DNA from 3 places in the Streptomyces sp. NPDC002133 genome. Region 1 is predicted to be linked to each of the others. Evidence: riboswitches for the same ligand, from Rfam matches in the RefSeq annotation. Region 1 holds a riboswitch; each other region holds the start of a gene.
The links. A riboswitch is a leader RNA that binds a small molecule or an ion and turns the genes downstream of it on or off. The one in region 1 is predicted to bind cobalamin.
Positions count from the first base shown of each region.

Region 2: it holds a riboswitch for cobalamin, as region 1 does, so the genes downstream of both, ABT078_RS28175 (ribonucleoside-diphosphate reductase subunit alpha) here and cobN (cobaltochelatase subunit CobN) in region 1, are expected to answer to the same signal.
Region 3: it holds a riboswitch for cobalamin, as region 1 does, so the genes downstream of both, ABT078_RS08445 (cobalamin biosynthesis protein) here and cobN (cobaltochelatase subunit CobN) in region 1, are expected to answer to the same signal.

Region 1 covers NZ_JBEOXF010000013.1:54,917-59,474, forward strand. The annotation lists gene ABT078_RS16225 (precorrin-2 C(20)-methyltransferase) at 1-271, opposite strand, end outside; gene ABT078_RS16230 (precorrin-8X methylmutase) at 280-921, opposite strand; gene ABT078_RS16235 (ferredoxin-like domain-containing protein) at 918-2,195, opposite strand; cobalamin riboswitch at 2,273-2,409, shown strand; gene cobN (cobaltochelatase subunit CobN) at 2,447-4,558, shown strand, end outside.
Region 2 covers NZ_JBEOXF010000037.1:29,645-34,202, forward strand. The annotation lists gene ABT078_RS28170 (ribonucleotide-diphosphate reductase subunit beta) at 1-159, opposite strand, end outside; gene ABT078_RS28175 (ribonucleoside-diphosphate reductase subunit alpha) at 159-2,537, opposite strand; cobalamin riboswitch at 2,669-2,793, opposite strand; gene ABT078_RS28180 (GNAT family N-acetyltransferase) at 2,836-3,348, opposite strand; gene mctP (monocarboxylate uptake permease MctP) at 3,482-4,558, opposite strand, start outside.
Region 3 covers NZ_JBEOXF010000005.1:64,032-68,589, reverse strand. The annotation lists gene ABT078_RS08450 (cobyric acid synthase) at 1-644, opposite strand, end outside; gene ABT078_RS08445 (cobalamin biosynthesis protein) at 641-1,600, opposite strand; cobalamin riboswitch at 1,632-1,771, opposite strand; gene ABT078_RS08440 (hypothetical protein) at 1,908-2,138, opposite strand; gene ABT078_RS08435 (inorganic phosphate transporter) at 2,155-3,378, opposite strand; gene ABT078_RS08430 (class II aldolase/adducin family protein) at 3,645-4,379, shown strand.

The DNA.
Region 1 (4,558 bases):
GCTCCGCCGCCTCCTCGTAGAAGTCGTTGAGCGCCCCGCGGTAGCCACCGGGGTGGTCGGTGGTCTCGACCGTGACCGGGTACATCAGGCGCTCCTCGATGTGGTCGGGGCGCAGATGCCTCGCGACGATCGAGCGGGCGATGGAACGGCCGTGCCGGGCGCTGTGATACGCGACGACGTCCGCCTCCGCGACGACTTCGGCCGCGCGCAGGGTCATCAGGGACGGGTCGCCGGGACCGAGCCCCACTCCGTACAGCTTCCCGGTCGTCATCCCGCTGCTCATTCCGCCTCACTCGCTATCGCGTTGATCGCCGCCGCGGCCATGGCGCTTCCGCCGCGCCGCCCGCGTACCACGAGGTGTTCGATGCCGCTGTTGTGCCCGGCGAGCGCTTCCTTGGACTCGGCGGCGCCTATGAAGCCGACCGGGACGCCGATGACGGCCGCCGGACGGGGCGCGCCCTCCTCGATCATCTCCAGGAGCCGGAAGAGTGCGGTGGGCGCGTTGCCCACGGCGACGACCGAGCCTTCGAGGCGGTCGCGCCACAGTTCGAGGGCAGCGGCGCTCCGGGTCGTTCCGAGCTCGGCGGCGAGTGCCGGCACGGACGGGTCGGAGAGCGTGCAGATCACCTCGTTGTCGGCGGGCAGCCGCTTGCGGGTGACGCCGCTGGCGACCATCCGGGCGTCGCACAGGATGGGTGCGCCGGCGCGCAGGGCCTCGCGGGCGCGGGCCACCACGGCGTGCGAGTAGGCGAGATCGCGGACGAGGTCGACCATGCCGCAGGCGTGGATCATCCGCACCGCGACCTGGCTGACGTCGGCCGGGAGCGCGGAGAGGTCGGCCTCGGCGCGGATGGTGGCAAAGGACTGGCGGTAGATCTCCGCGCCGTCCTTCTCGTAGTCGAACACGGTGCTGTCGCTCATTTCCTCGTACGTGACGCCGCCGTCACGGCGTCGGCCAGTGCAGTTCGGGTGACGGGCGAGCCGTTCACCTCGTAGCGGTCGCCGCCCGTCGCAACCACGTCCACGTACGCCCCGTGGGGATGCCCGCAGCGCCGCTCGCAGCCGGACCAGTACACGGGCAGGCCGCCGCCCCGGCCGCCCGGCGCCGCGTCCGCCCGTACGTCGGACAGGGACTTGGCGCACCCGGGCCGGCCGGTGCAGGCGCCGACGCCGTACCAGGCGGAGTCGGGGCCGGTGACGAACCCCGCCCGCGTGAGTGCGGCGAGCCGCGCATCGGCCGCGTCGCGATCCGCGAAGCCGGGCACGACGACCCCGCGCCACGGAGTGAGCCGTACCTCGCCCCCGGGCGCGGGCAGCAGCGCCCGCACCTGGCGGACGGTGAGCCGTCCGAGCGGCGCTCCGACCGACAGCGCCCAGCCTTCGGCCCCTTGGGCGACCCCGGGGAGGGGGCCCGCGGGATGTCCGTCCTCGAGCGCCGGACGGGCTCCGAACGGGAAGAGCTCCGCCGCGACACCCGCCGCCTCCAGATACGCCCCCAACGCCACGTCCCGACCCGCGGGCAGCTCCCGCACCCGCCACGCCCCCGTGCCCGCCGCGTTCGCCGCGGCGAGGAACGCCTCGGCCGCGGCGAGGGCGGCACGCGGTGCGTCAGCGGTGCGGACGCGGAAGGCCTGCGGCCCGACGCGCAGGACCGCCGCACCTCCCGGCTCTGCGAGCAAGGTCACATCCGCACCGAGCCCCGCCACATCCCCGCGCCCGTCGTCCAGCGCGAACAGGAAACGCCCCGAAAGCCCGGCCGCCCAGTCGCTCGCGCACAGCAGTTCGTCCAGTTCGCGTGCCCACAACTGCACGTCGGCACAGCCGAGTCCGTCGAGTCCGGCGAGCGGCGACGCCACCACGTTCCGTACCCGCTCATGGCTGTCGGAGGGAAGCAGCCCGGTCTTCCGGAGCAGCGCTGCGAGTTCTGCCCCGCAGCCCTCGCCGAGGCCGCGCAGCTCCACGTTCCCGCGCGAGGTGATGCTCAGCGCACCGTCGCCCAGCGCCTCCGCGGACGCGGCCAGGACATCGACCTGACGAGCTGTCAGAACACCTGCGGGTACCCGGAGTCGGGCCAGTCCGCCGTCGTCGGCCGTATGCAGCCGCAACGCACCCGGGCAGGCATCGCCTCGGTCCCGTATGCGGGTTTCGCCCCGGTCCGGGGGTGTTGGTGGTGTCGGCGGCATGGCGGCGAGCATACCCACGTCCTTCCCACGTCCCCGCCCGCGTCCTTCGAGCTCCTCCGAGGTGACCGCCCCGGCGGCAGCGGGCAGCCTCTACTATGCAGACGGCACAGGGTCCCAGGACCCTAGGGAGGAAGCCCGGTGAGAATCCGGCGCGGTCCCGCCACTGTGAACCGGGCCTCGACACGGAGGCCGGGTGAGTCAGGAACTCCCGCCGACGACGACCACCCGGGGCGCGGAAACCCCGAGGAAGGCCTGCGCACGCGATGACGCACGCGACGACGCCCCTGGCGACGCCCACGATCCTGCTGCTGTCGACCTCCGACACGGACCTGCTCAGCGCCCGCGCGGCCGCAGGCCCGGTCGACTACCGCTTCGCCAACCCCTCCCGCCTTGCGCAGGAGGAGCTGCCCGGGCTGCTCGACGGCACGGACCTCGTCGTCGTACGCCTCCTCGGTGGTATCCGTGCCTGGCAGGAGGGGATCGACGCCCTGCTCGCGCAGGAGCGGCCCGTGGTGGTCCTCACCGGCGAACAGGCCCCCGACGCTCAGCTGATGGAGGCCTCCACCGTCCCCATCGGCATCGCGGCCGAGGCGCACGCCTACCTCGCGCACGGCGGGCCGGCCAACCTGGAGCAGCTCGCCCGGTTCCTCTCCGACACGGTCCTGCTCACCGGCCACGGCTTCGAGCCGCCGGCGCCCGCCCCCACCTGGGGCCCCCTCGACCGCACCCCGCGCAGCACGACCGGCCCCACGGTCGCGGTCCTCTACTATCGCGCCCACCACATGAGCGGCAACACCGCCTTCGTCGGCGCCCTGTGCGACGCCGTCGAGGACGCGGGCGGTCAGGCCCTTCCCCTCTACGTCGCCTCGCTCCGCGCCCCCGAACCCGAGCTGCTGGACCGGCTCCGAGGCGCCGACGTCATCGTCACCACCGTCCTCGCCGCGGGCGGCACCAGGCCCGCCGAGGCACAGGCCGGCGGCGACGACGAGTCCTGGGACGCGGGCGCGCTCGCCGCGCTCGACGTGCCCGTCCTGCAGGCGCTGTGCCTGACCGGGTCGCGCAGCACGTGGGAGGAGAGCGACGAGGGCCTGTCCCCGCTGGACGCCGCGAGCCAGGTCGCGGTCCCCGAGTTCGACGGCCGCCTCATCACCGTCCCGTTCTCCTTCAAGGAGATCGACGAGGACGGCCTGCCCGCGTACGTCGCCGACGCCGAGCGCGCGGCCCGCGTCGCCGGGATCGCCGTACGGCACGCGCGGCTGCGCCACATCCCGAACGCCGACAAGCGCCTCGCGCTCGTCCTGTCCGCGTACCCGACGAAGCACTCCCGCATCGGCAACGCCGTCGGCCTCGACACCCCCGCGTCCGCCGTCGCCCTGCTGCGCCGGCTCCGCGACGAGGGCTACGACTTCGGCACGGAGGAGATCCCCGGCCTTGTCTCCGGCGACGGCGACGAGCTGATCCACGCGCTCATCGAGGCGGGCGGCCACGACCGGGACTGGCTCACCGACGAACAGCTCGCCCGCAACCCGGTCCGTATCCCGGCGGACGACTACAGGCGCTGGTACGCCAGGCTCCCGCAGGAGCTGCGCGAGCACGTGGAGCAGCACTGGGGCCCGGCGCCGGGCGAGATGTTCCTGGACCGCTCCCGCAACCCGGAGGGCGACATCGTGCTGGCCGCCCTGCGGCGCGGCAACCTGCTGATCCTCATCCAGCCCCCGCGCGGCTTCGGTGAGAACCCGATCGCGATCTACCACGACCCCGATCTGCCGCCCTCGCACCACTACCTCGCCGCCTACCGCTGGATCGCGGCCGCGGAGGACGACGGCGGCTTCGGCGCCGACGCGATGATCCACCTCGGCAAGCACGGCAACCTGGAGTGGCTGCCCGGCAAGAACGCCGGCCTGTCCGCCGCCTGCGCGCCCGACGCGGCGCTCGGCGACCTGCCGCTCGTCTATCCGTTCCTGGTCAACGACCCGGGCGAGGGCACCCAGGCCAAGCGCCGGGCGCACGCCACGCTCATCGACCATCTCGTGCCGCCGATGGCCCGCGCCGACTCGTACGGCGACATCGCACGCCTGGAGCAACTGCTCGACGAGTACGCGCAGATCTCCTCCATGGACCCGGCGAAGCTGCCCGCCATCCGGGCCCAGATCTGGACGCTGATCCAGGCCGCCAGGCTCGACCACGACCTCGGCCTGGACGACCGCCCCGACGACGACGGCTTCGACGACTTCCTGCTCCACGTCGACGGCTGGCTGTGCGAGGTCAAGGACGCTCAGATCCGCGACGGTCTGCACGTACTCGGCGGCGCGCCGACCGGCCCCGAGCGGGTCAACCTGGTCCTCTCGATCCTGCGCGCCCGCCAGATCTGGGGC
Region 2 (4,558 bases), on a different contig from region 1:
GTTCTTGATGGCGTCCCGGTAGCGCTCGTAGAAGTCCGGGTAGCGCATCGGACGGAGCGTCAGTTCGAAGCCCGGGTCCAGCAGATTCTTCGGAATCCGGGAGGTGTCGGCGCGAAGCGCCGTCGTCGAGGGGTGGGGGGCGGGCGACGGGTGGGACATTACTGGCAGGCCTCGCAGGACTCGGGGTTCTCAAGGGAGCAGGCGATCGCGTCGGCGTCGGGGGCGGCCTGCTGCTGGGGGACGGTGGTGGCCACCGGCTTCGCGCCGGATGCGGCGCGGGCGATGCGGGTCGCCGGGCGGGAGCGCAGGTAGTACGTCGTCTTCAGGCCCTGCTTCCAGGCGTACGCGTACATCGAGCTGAGCTTGCCGATGGTCGGCGTCTCCATGAAGAGGTTCAGCGACTGCGACTGGTCCAGGAACGGGGTGCGGGCCGCGGCCATGTCGATCAGGCCGCGCTGCGGGATCTCCCACGCCGTGCGGTACAGCTCCCGCACGTCCGCCGGGATCCAGTTGAGGCCCTGCACCGAGCCGCTGGAGTCGCGCAGCGCCTCCCGGGTCTGCGCGTCCCAGACGCCGAGCTTCTTCAGGTCGTCCACCAGATAGGAGTTGACCTGCAGGAACTCACCGGACAGCGTCTCGCGCTTGAAGAGATTGGAGACCTGGGGCTCGATGCACTCGTACACGCCCGCGATCGAAGCGATGGTCGCGGTCGGCGCGATCGCGAGGAGGAGGGAGTTGCGCATGCCGCTGGTCGCGATCCGCCCGCGCAGCGCCGCCCAGCGCTCGGGCCAGGTGAGCTCGACGTCGTAGTGGTCGGGGTGCAGCACTCCGCGCGCGGCGCGCGTCCGCTCCCAGGCGGGCAGCGGGCCGTTGCGCTCGGCGAGTTCGCACGACGCCTCGTACGCCGCCAGCATGATCCGCTCGGAGAGGCGCGTGGAGAGGGCCCTCGCCTCCGCCGAGTCGAAGGGCAGCCGGAGCTTGAAGAAGACGTCCTGGAGGCCCATCGCGCCGAGGCCCACCGGGCGCCACCTGGCGTTGGAGCGGCCCGCCTGCTCGGTCGGGTAGAAGTTGATGTCGACGACCCGATCGAGGAAGGTCACGGCCGTGCGGACGGTCTCGTCGAGCCGCTCCCAGTCGATGTCACCGGCCGGGGTGACGAAGGCGCCCAGGTTGACCGAGCCGAGGTTGCAGACGGCCGTCTCGCCGTCGTTCGTGACCTCGATGATCTCGGTGCAGAGGTTGGAGGAGTGCACGACCGTGCCGGGCTCGGCGGTCTGGTTGGCGGTCCGGTTGGAGGCGTCCTTGAAGGTCATCCAGCCGTTGCCGGTCTGCGCGAGGGTGCGCATCATGCGGCCGTAGAGGTCGCGTGCCGGAATGGTCCTGCGGGCGAGGCCTGCCGACTCCGCCTTCCGGTACGCGGCGTCGAAGTCGTCGCCCCACAGGTCCACGAGGTCGGGCACATCGGCCGGGGAGAAGAGGGACCAGTCGGCGTCCCCGTTCACCCGGCGCATGAACTCGTCGGGGATCCAGTGCGCGAGGTTGAGGTTGTGCGTACGGCGCGCCTCCTCGCCCGTGTTGTCGCGCAGTTCCAGGAACTCCTCGATGTCCGCGTGCCAGGTCTCCAGGTAGACGCAGGCCGCGCCCTTGCGGCGGCCGCCCTGGTTCACGGCGGCGACCGACGAGTCGAGGGTCCGCAGGAACGGCACGATGCCGTTGGAGTGGCCGTTGGTGCCGCGGATCAGCGAACCGCGGGAGCGGATACGGGAGTACGAGAGGCCGATGCCGCCCGCGTGCTTCGAGAGCCGCGCGACCTGGTGGTAGCGGTCGTAGATGGAGTCGAGCTCGTCGAGCGGGGAATCCAGCAGATAGCACGACGACATCTGCGGGTGGCGGGTGCCGGAGTTGAAGAGCGTGGGGGACGAGGGCAGATAGTCGAGCCGGCTCATCAGCCCGTAGAGCGCGGCGACTTCGTCGAGGGCGCGGACCGAGTCGTCCTCGGCGAGCCCGGTGGCCACGCGCAGCATGAACTGCTGCGGCGTCTCGATGACCTTGCGTGCGATCGGGTGCCGCAGGAGGTAGCGGCTGTAGAGAGTGCGCAGACCGAAGTAGCCGAAGCGGTCGTCCGCGGCGCCGTCGATCAGCGCGTCGAGCCGGGCGGAGTGGGTGCGTACGAACGCGGCGGTCCGGTCTGCGATCAGGCCCTCGCGGTGGCCCACGGCGATGGAGTCGGAGAAGGCGGTCGCCCCCTGTGAGGTCGCCTCCTCCGTGATGGTGAGGCTCAGCAGCCGGGCCGCGAGCCGCGAGTACGCCGGGTCCTCGGAGATCAGCCCCGCGGCCGCCTCGGTCGCGAGATCCCGCAGCTCGGCCTCGTCCGAGCCCGCCTGCCGGCCGCGGAGCGCGGCGGCGGCGACCCGGCCCGGGTCGGTGTCGGGGAGGTCGGCGGTGAGGCCGGTCAGGGTCCGCAGCAGCGCGGTGCCTGGCCCATCGGCTTTGTCTGCACGCTGCACTGAAGCAGGATCGGGCGGCGCGATGGTCACGGGGTGCTCTCCCTCGCTCGGCTCGGGGCCGGCGGGGCGCTCGGGGCACGGGCGCACGCCTGTGGGGGCAGGTGCGCCGCGTCCACCGGCCTTTTCCGCGAGGCCCGGACGTTTGGGCACCCGGGCCGGACGGTCCGGGCGCACCGTCGGCAGGTCCTTGGACTCGCAGGCGCGCACACATGCGCGCCGGCACACCATTGCGGGACAGTTCCGGGTTCGCACCGGATTCCCCTGCGGCGACAGCGAGCATGAGCATACATGTGGGGGCGGGGAGTTGCGTCACCCACCACATGTTGTGTCACGGCGTCGGACGGAGCTCCAGGGCGTACGTCAGCAGGGCCAGCCCGGGGACCGGCTCCCAGTCCCGCTCGGGGGTCCGTACGAAGCCCAGGCGCTCGTAGATGCGGTGCGCGGTGTGCATCGAGGGCTGCGTGGACAGGACGAGCCGCACGCACCCGTCGGTGACCAGTGCCCGGTCGACGCACGCCCGGACGAGCGCCTCGCCGGCGCCCTTGCCGCGGCCCTCCCTGGCCACGGCGAGCATCCGGAACTCGGCCTCGCCCTCGCGGGCGATGTCGGCCCACGGGCCGCCGGACACGACGAAGGTCACCCCGCCCAGCACCCGTCCCTGCGCCTCAACGGCGACCAGTACCTCGGCGTCCTCGACGCGCGCCGCCACGTCCCGCAAGGTGTGCAGGTACTCGTCGTCCTCCCCGAAGTCGAGCAGCCCGTCCCCGAGGTACGCCTCCGCCGTGATCGCCCCGAGCGTCTCGTACTCGGCGGGCTCCGCGCGCCTGATGATGAAGTCCATGCCGGCAGTCTTCCTCACGGCGACGACGTCGGCCCGGGCGCGCACGGGCGCGCGTAGAGGCCCCCGCCGTGAGACGGCGATCGGCGCAGGCTCACCGAGCCTGCGCCGATCGCGGACGAGAGCTTTCCGTGGGTCAGTGCGTGCTCGCGCCGACCGTGGGGAGCTCCGCCTTCACACCCGCGTCCCCCGCGTCCGCCGTGTAGTCCTCCGGGGACGTCTCGTCGACCCCGTCTGGCGCCTTCACCGCACGCAGCACGAACGTCAGGACGACCGTGACCACCACGTTCAGCACAAAGGCCGTCAGACCGATGTAGCCGATCTCCCCGATCCCGGGAATCTCCGCCGACGACCCACCGAAGTGCTTCTGCGTGGGGCTCGCGACCCCGTACGCCGCCATCGTGCCGTACAGCATGCCGGCCGCCCAGCCCGCGATCAGCGCCCAGCGGTGGAACCACCGTGTGAAGAGGCCGCCGACCAGCGCCGGGAAGGTCTGCAGGATCCAGATGCCGCCCAGCAGCTGGAAGTTGATGGCGACCGTCTTGTCCATTGTCAGGACGAAGGCCAGCGCACCCACCTTCACCAGCAGCGACACCAGCTTCGACACCTTGGTCTCCTGCGCAGGTGTCGCGTCCGGCTTCAGGAAGTCCTTGTAGATGTTCCGCGTGAAGAGATTCGCCGCGGCGATCGACATGATCGCTGCCGGCACCAGCGCGCCGATGCCGATGGCCGCGAAGGCCACACCCGCGAACCAGTCGGGGAACATGTTCTCGAACAGCTGCGGGATGGCGAGCTGACCGTTGGTCACCTTCACCCCGGCAGCGATCGCCATGAAGCCGAGCAGCGCCAGCAGCCCCAGCATCAGCGAGTACAGCGGCAGGATCGTCGTGTTGCGCCTGATCACCTCACGGCTGCGCGAGGACAGCGTCGCCGTGATCGAGTGCGGATACATGAAGAGCGCGAGCGCCGAGCCGAGCGCCAGCGTGGCGTAACCCCACTGGCCCAGCTCCCCGGGCACCAGCGCGCCTCGCGGCTTGTCCGTCGCAGGGTTGATCTGCGCGTACGCGTCGCCCGCCTTGGCGAAGATGTCGTCGAAACCGCCGAGCTTGATCGGGATGTAGATGATCGCGACCGCGATCACGATGTAGATCAGCGTGTCCTTGACGAAGGCGATCAGCGCCGGCGCCCGCAGCCCGGACGAGTACGTGTACGC
Region 3 (4,558 bases), on a different contig from region 1:
TGCAGCATGTCCAACCCCGGTTCCAGCAGCGTCACATCGCCCCGGAACTTGTTGACGAGGTAGCCCGCGATCAGCTCCTGGTCCTCCCGGGCGAGCAGCGCCGTCGTACCGAAGAACTGCGCGAAGACCCCGCCCCGGTCGATGTCCCCGACCACCAGCACCGGGAAACGCGCGGCCCGTGCGATGCCCATGTTGACGATGTCGGTGCGGCGCAGGTTGATCTCGGCGGGGCTGCCCGCGCCCTCGCAGATGACGGCGTCGTACGTGCTCCGCAACTTCTCCAGGCACTCCATGACCGGCTCGAAGAGTGCCTGCTGCCTGCCCCCGTGGTAGCCGCGCGCGCTCAGTTCGCCCACCGGCCTGCCCATCAGGACGACCTGGCTGGAGCGGTCGCTGCCGGGTTTCAGCAGCACCGGGTTCATCAGCGCCGACGGCTCCACGCGCGCCGCCTGCGCCTGCATGGCCTGCGCCCGGCCGATCTCCGCACCCTCGCGGGTCACAAAGGAGTTGAGGGACATGTTCTGTCCCTTGAAAGGCGCGACCTTCACGCCCTGGCGCACCAGCCACCGGCAGATCCCGGCCGTGACGACGCTCTTGCCGGCGTCCGACGTGGTTCCGGCGACCAGCAGTCCGCGCCCGCTCATGCACGCCTCCCCTTCATCCCCTTCAGGGCCCCGGCGGCCGCCCGCGCGCCCGCGCACGCCACGAGTGCCAGCAGCCCCACGCGCCTCGACAGCCGCACCGCACGCTCGATGTCCGTGACCTCGACGGCCCGGCCGCCGCTGTTGAGCACGGGGCGGTGCTCGACCCGTCCGGCGTACGACAGCGTGCCGCCGAGCCGTACGCCGAGCGCCCCCGCGAACGACGCCTCCACCGGGCCCGCGTTGGGGCTCGGGTGCTTCGCGGCGTCGGCGCGCCAGGCCCGTACGGCACCGCGGGGGTCGCCGCCGGCGAGCACCGCGAGTGCGGCGGTGAGGCGGGCGCCAGGCCAGCCGGCGGCGTCGTCGAGCCGCGCCGAGGCCCAGCCGTACCGGCGGTGGCGTGGCGACTTGTGACCCACCATCGCGTCCAGCGTGTTCACGGCACGGAAGCCCACCAGCCCGGGAACTCCGCCGAGCGCACCCCACACGAGTGCGCCGACGACGGCGTCGGAGGTGTTCTCGGCGACGGACTCGACGACCGCGCGGGCGATCCCTGGGCCGTCCAGCGCTTGAGGGTCGCGCCCGCACAGATGCGGCAGCCGCTCCCGGGCGACCTCGATGTCGCCGGCCGCCAGCGCCCCGCCGATCGCCCGGGCCTCCCGCCCCAGCGACGTACCGCCGACGACGGCCCAGGTGGCCGCGGCGGTCAGCGCGATGGACGCCGTACGGGAACGGCGCACGGAAGCAGCGGCCAGCGCACCCGCCGCGATCGCGCCCCCGGCGCACACGACGGTGTGCACGGCGCCCCAGCCGCGGTGGTCGCGCCACAGCACCCGTTCGACGGCAGCGGCGGCCCGGCCGAACGCGGCGACCGGATGTCCTCGGCGCGGATCGCCGAAGAGCAGGTCGCCGGCGAGTCCGGCAGCTGCACCGCATGCAAAGGTCCGCTCTGCACGCATGTTCGTCCTCACTCAGGGTCCGCGCCCTGGCTCGACGTGACCGGCGGTGAGAGTTCCTGGCTCCGGGAGTGGAGTGCACCCGTGACAGTGGCGGGACCGCGCCGGATTCGCACCGGCTTCCTCTGCTGCCGCCGTAAATGGCTCCGGAAGTCCACCACGGCCGCGAACACCCGTCAACTCGCCCTTGACCTGCGGCGGGACAGTGTGCGCAGTCCCACAGCGGTGTCCTGCCGCGAGTCCGACGTACGACAGGGGCCGGACGCACTCGAAGGTGTGTCCGGCCCCTGTGACGAGAATGCGCCGGCTGTCAGACGACGATCAGATGGATCCCGTACGCCACGGCCCCGGCGCACAGCGCGAAGCAGGCGTAGGCGCCCGTGCGGGCGAGGGCCGCGGAACCGCCCGAACCACCCTGCGCGGAGGCGGCTTGCTGCTTGGCGAGGCCCACGATGCCCAGGGTGAACAGGCCCACCAGGGCGACGGTGACGACGAGGCTCACGCCGAAGACGGAGCCGAGAGCTGCCCAGTCGATCTTCATGCTGTTCGTTACTTCCTTACACCGTGGCGGCGGGTGCGGGGGCGGGCTCACCGCCGGCCGCGGGAGCGGCCGGCGCGGGGATGGTGACCTTGAGACCGTCCAGCGAACCGGCCCCGGCCTCGGTGCCGTTCGCGCCGGTCTCGTCGTCGGTGACATTGGTGTGGTCGACCGGCTTGCGGCGCGAGAGCGACCAGATCACACCCGAGCCCGCGATCAGCAGCAGCGCGACGGCGGCGATGCCCCAGGCGCCCTGGCCGGCCAGGAACTCGGCGGCGGCGCCCACGGCCGCGGCGGCCGGCAGTGTCAGACCCCAGGCGACGAACATCCGGGTGGCGGTGGACCAGCGGACCACGCCGCCCTTGCGGCCGAGGCCCGCGCCCATCACGGCGCCGGAGCAGGACTGGGTGGTGGAGAGCGAGAAGCCGAGGTGCGAGGAGGCCAGGATCACCGTCGCGGCGCTGGTCTGGGCGGCGAAGCCCTGCTGCGGCTGGAGATCGGTCAGGCCCTTGCCCATGGTGCGGATGATGCGCCAGCCGCCCAGGTACGTACCGAGGGCGATCGCCACACCGGCGGAAACGATGACCCACATCGGGGGGTTCGAGCCGGGGGCGAGGACGCCGCCGGTGACCAGGGCCAGGGTGATGACACCCATGGTCTTCTGCGCGTCGTTGGTGCCGTGGGCGAGGGAGACGAGTCCGGCCGAGGCGATCTGGCCGGCGCGGAAGCCCTTGGACGTGGCCTTGTCGTCGGCCTTGGCGCCGATCCTGTACGTCAGCTTCGTCGCGAAGAGCGCCGCGAGGCCCGCCACGAGCGGCGCGGCGACGGCCGGGATCAGGACCTTGGTGACGATGGTCCCGCCGTTGACGGCGGAGAAACCGGCGGACATCACGGCGGCGCCGATGAGACCGCCGAAGAGTGCGTGCGAGGAGCTGGACGGCAGGCCCAGCAGCCAGGTGAAGAGGTTCCACAGAATGGCGCCGACGAGCGCCGCGAAGATCACTTCGGTGCGTATGCCTTCTTCGTTGATGATCCCGCCGGAGATCGTCTTGGCGACCTCAACGGACAGGAATGCGCCGACAAGATTCAGCACGGCGGACATGGCCACCGCCGTCTTGGGCTTGAGCGCGCCTGTCGAGATGGTCGTCGCCATCGCGTTGGCTGTGTCGTGGAAACCGTTCGTGAAATCGAACACGAGAGCGGTGACGATCACGATCCCGAGCAGAAGCGTGATGTTTTCCATTTACCCAGGCTTCTTTTGGATGTCAGTGGCTCGCCGACCGTAGGCAACCTGGATGAACGGAAGGTGAACTGAGGCGGGCGGTGCGGTGTCCCAAGGGGATGTGCCCACTCCGCCTGCAAAGGGAAGGAGTGGAAGAAACCGGTCCATTGCAGCGTTTCGCGGGCGAGCAGCCGGGCCGCCGATCCGCCGAGGAGATCCTGGTCACTCCCGGCCGCTCGGAGGGCTCCTGCCGCTGCTCGCGTCGCATGCCCTGAAAGGATCACCGCATGACCAGGCAGCAGGGACAGGCACCGGGGCGGGACCAGCGGAACGACCAGCGACGCGAGCAGCGGCAGGACCAGCGGCAGGACGTGGTCGGGCACGCCTGGGCGGACCTCGTGGCCACCGCCCTCAGAACCGCGGTGGACGGACTCGTCGTCGGGACCTCGGGCAATGTCTCCGTACGGGTCTCCACGGACGACGGCGAGCTGGTCCTGGTCACCCCGAGCGGAGTGCCCTACGACCGGCTCGGCGCGCATGCCCCCGTCGCCGTCGGCCTCGACGGGCGGCAGCTGCTCGGCGAGCTCACCCCCACCAGCGAGCTGCCGCTGCATCTGGAGATCTACCGCGCCACGGACGCGACGGCCGTCGTGCACACCCATGCCGTGCACGCCACCGCCGTCTCCACCCTGGTCACCGAGCTGCCGCTGATCCACTACATGGCTGCGGCCCTCGGCGGCCCCGTCCGTGTCGCCCCGTACGCCCTCTACGGGACGGACGAGCTGGCCTCGAACATGCTCCGGGCCCTCACGGACCGCACGGGCTGTCTCCTCCGGAACCACGGGACCGTCACGTACGGAGCCTCGCTCGACCAGGCATACGACCGGACGGCCCAGCTGGAGTGGATGTGCCGGGTCTGGCTCACCGCGAGCTCCGTCCCCGGCCGGGAGCCGTCCCTGCTCTCGCCCGCCCAGCTCGACGAGGTGCGCGACAAGCTCCGGACCTACGGCCAGTCCCGCTGACAGCGCCGCGTACGCGGCTCCCTCCGGCCGCCTGGCCCCGCGCCGCGTCTCCGGCCGCGCCGCGTCTCCGGCGGCGCTGTGCACCCCGCTCCCGCCGAGTGCGCGGACCACGCTGATCGCACGGGAGCGTCACCCGTCGTGCCCTGTCCAGTGGCAGCACTGCGGTGACGTACCGACAC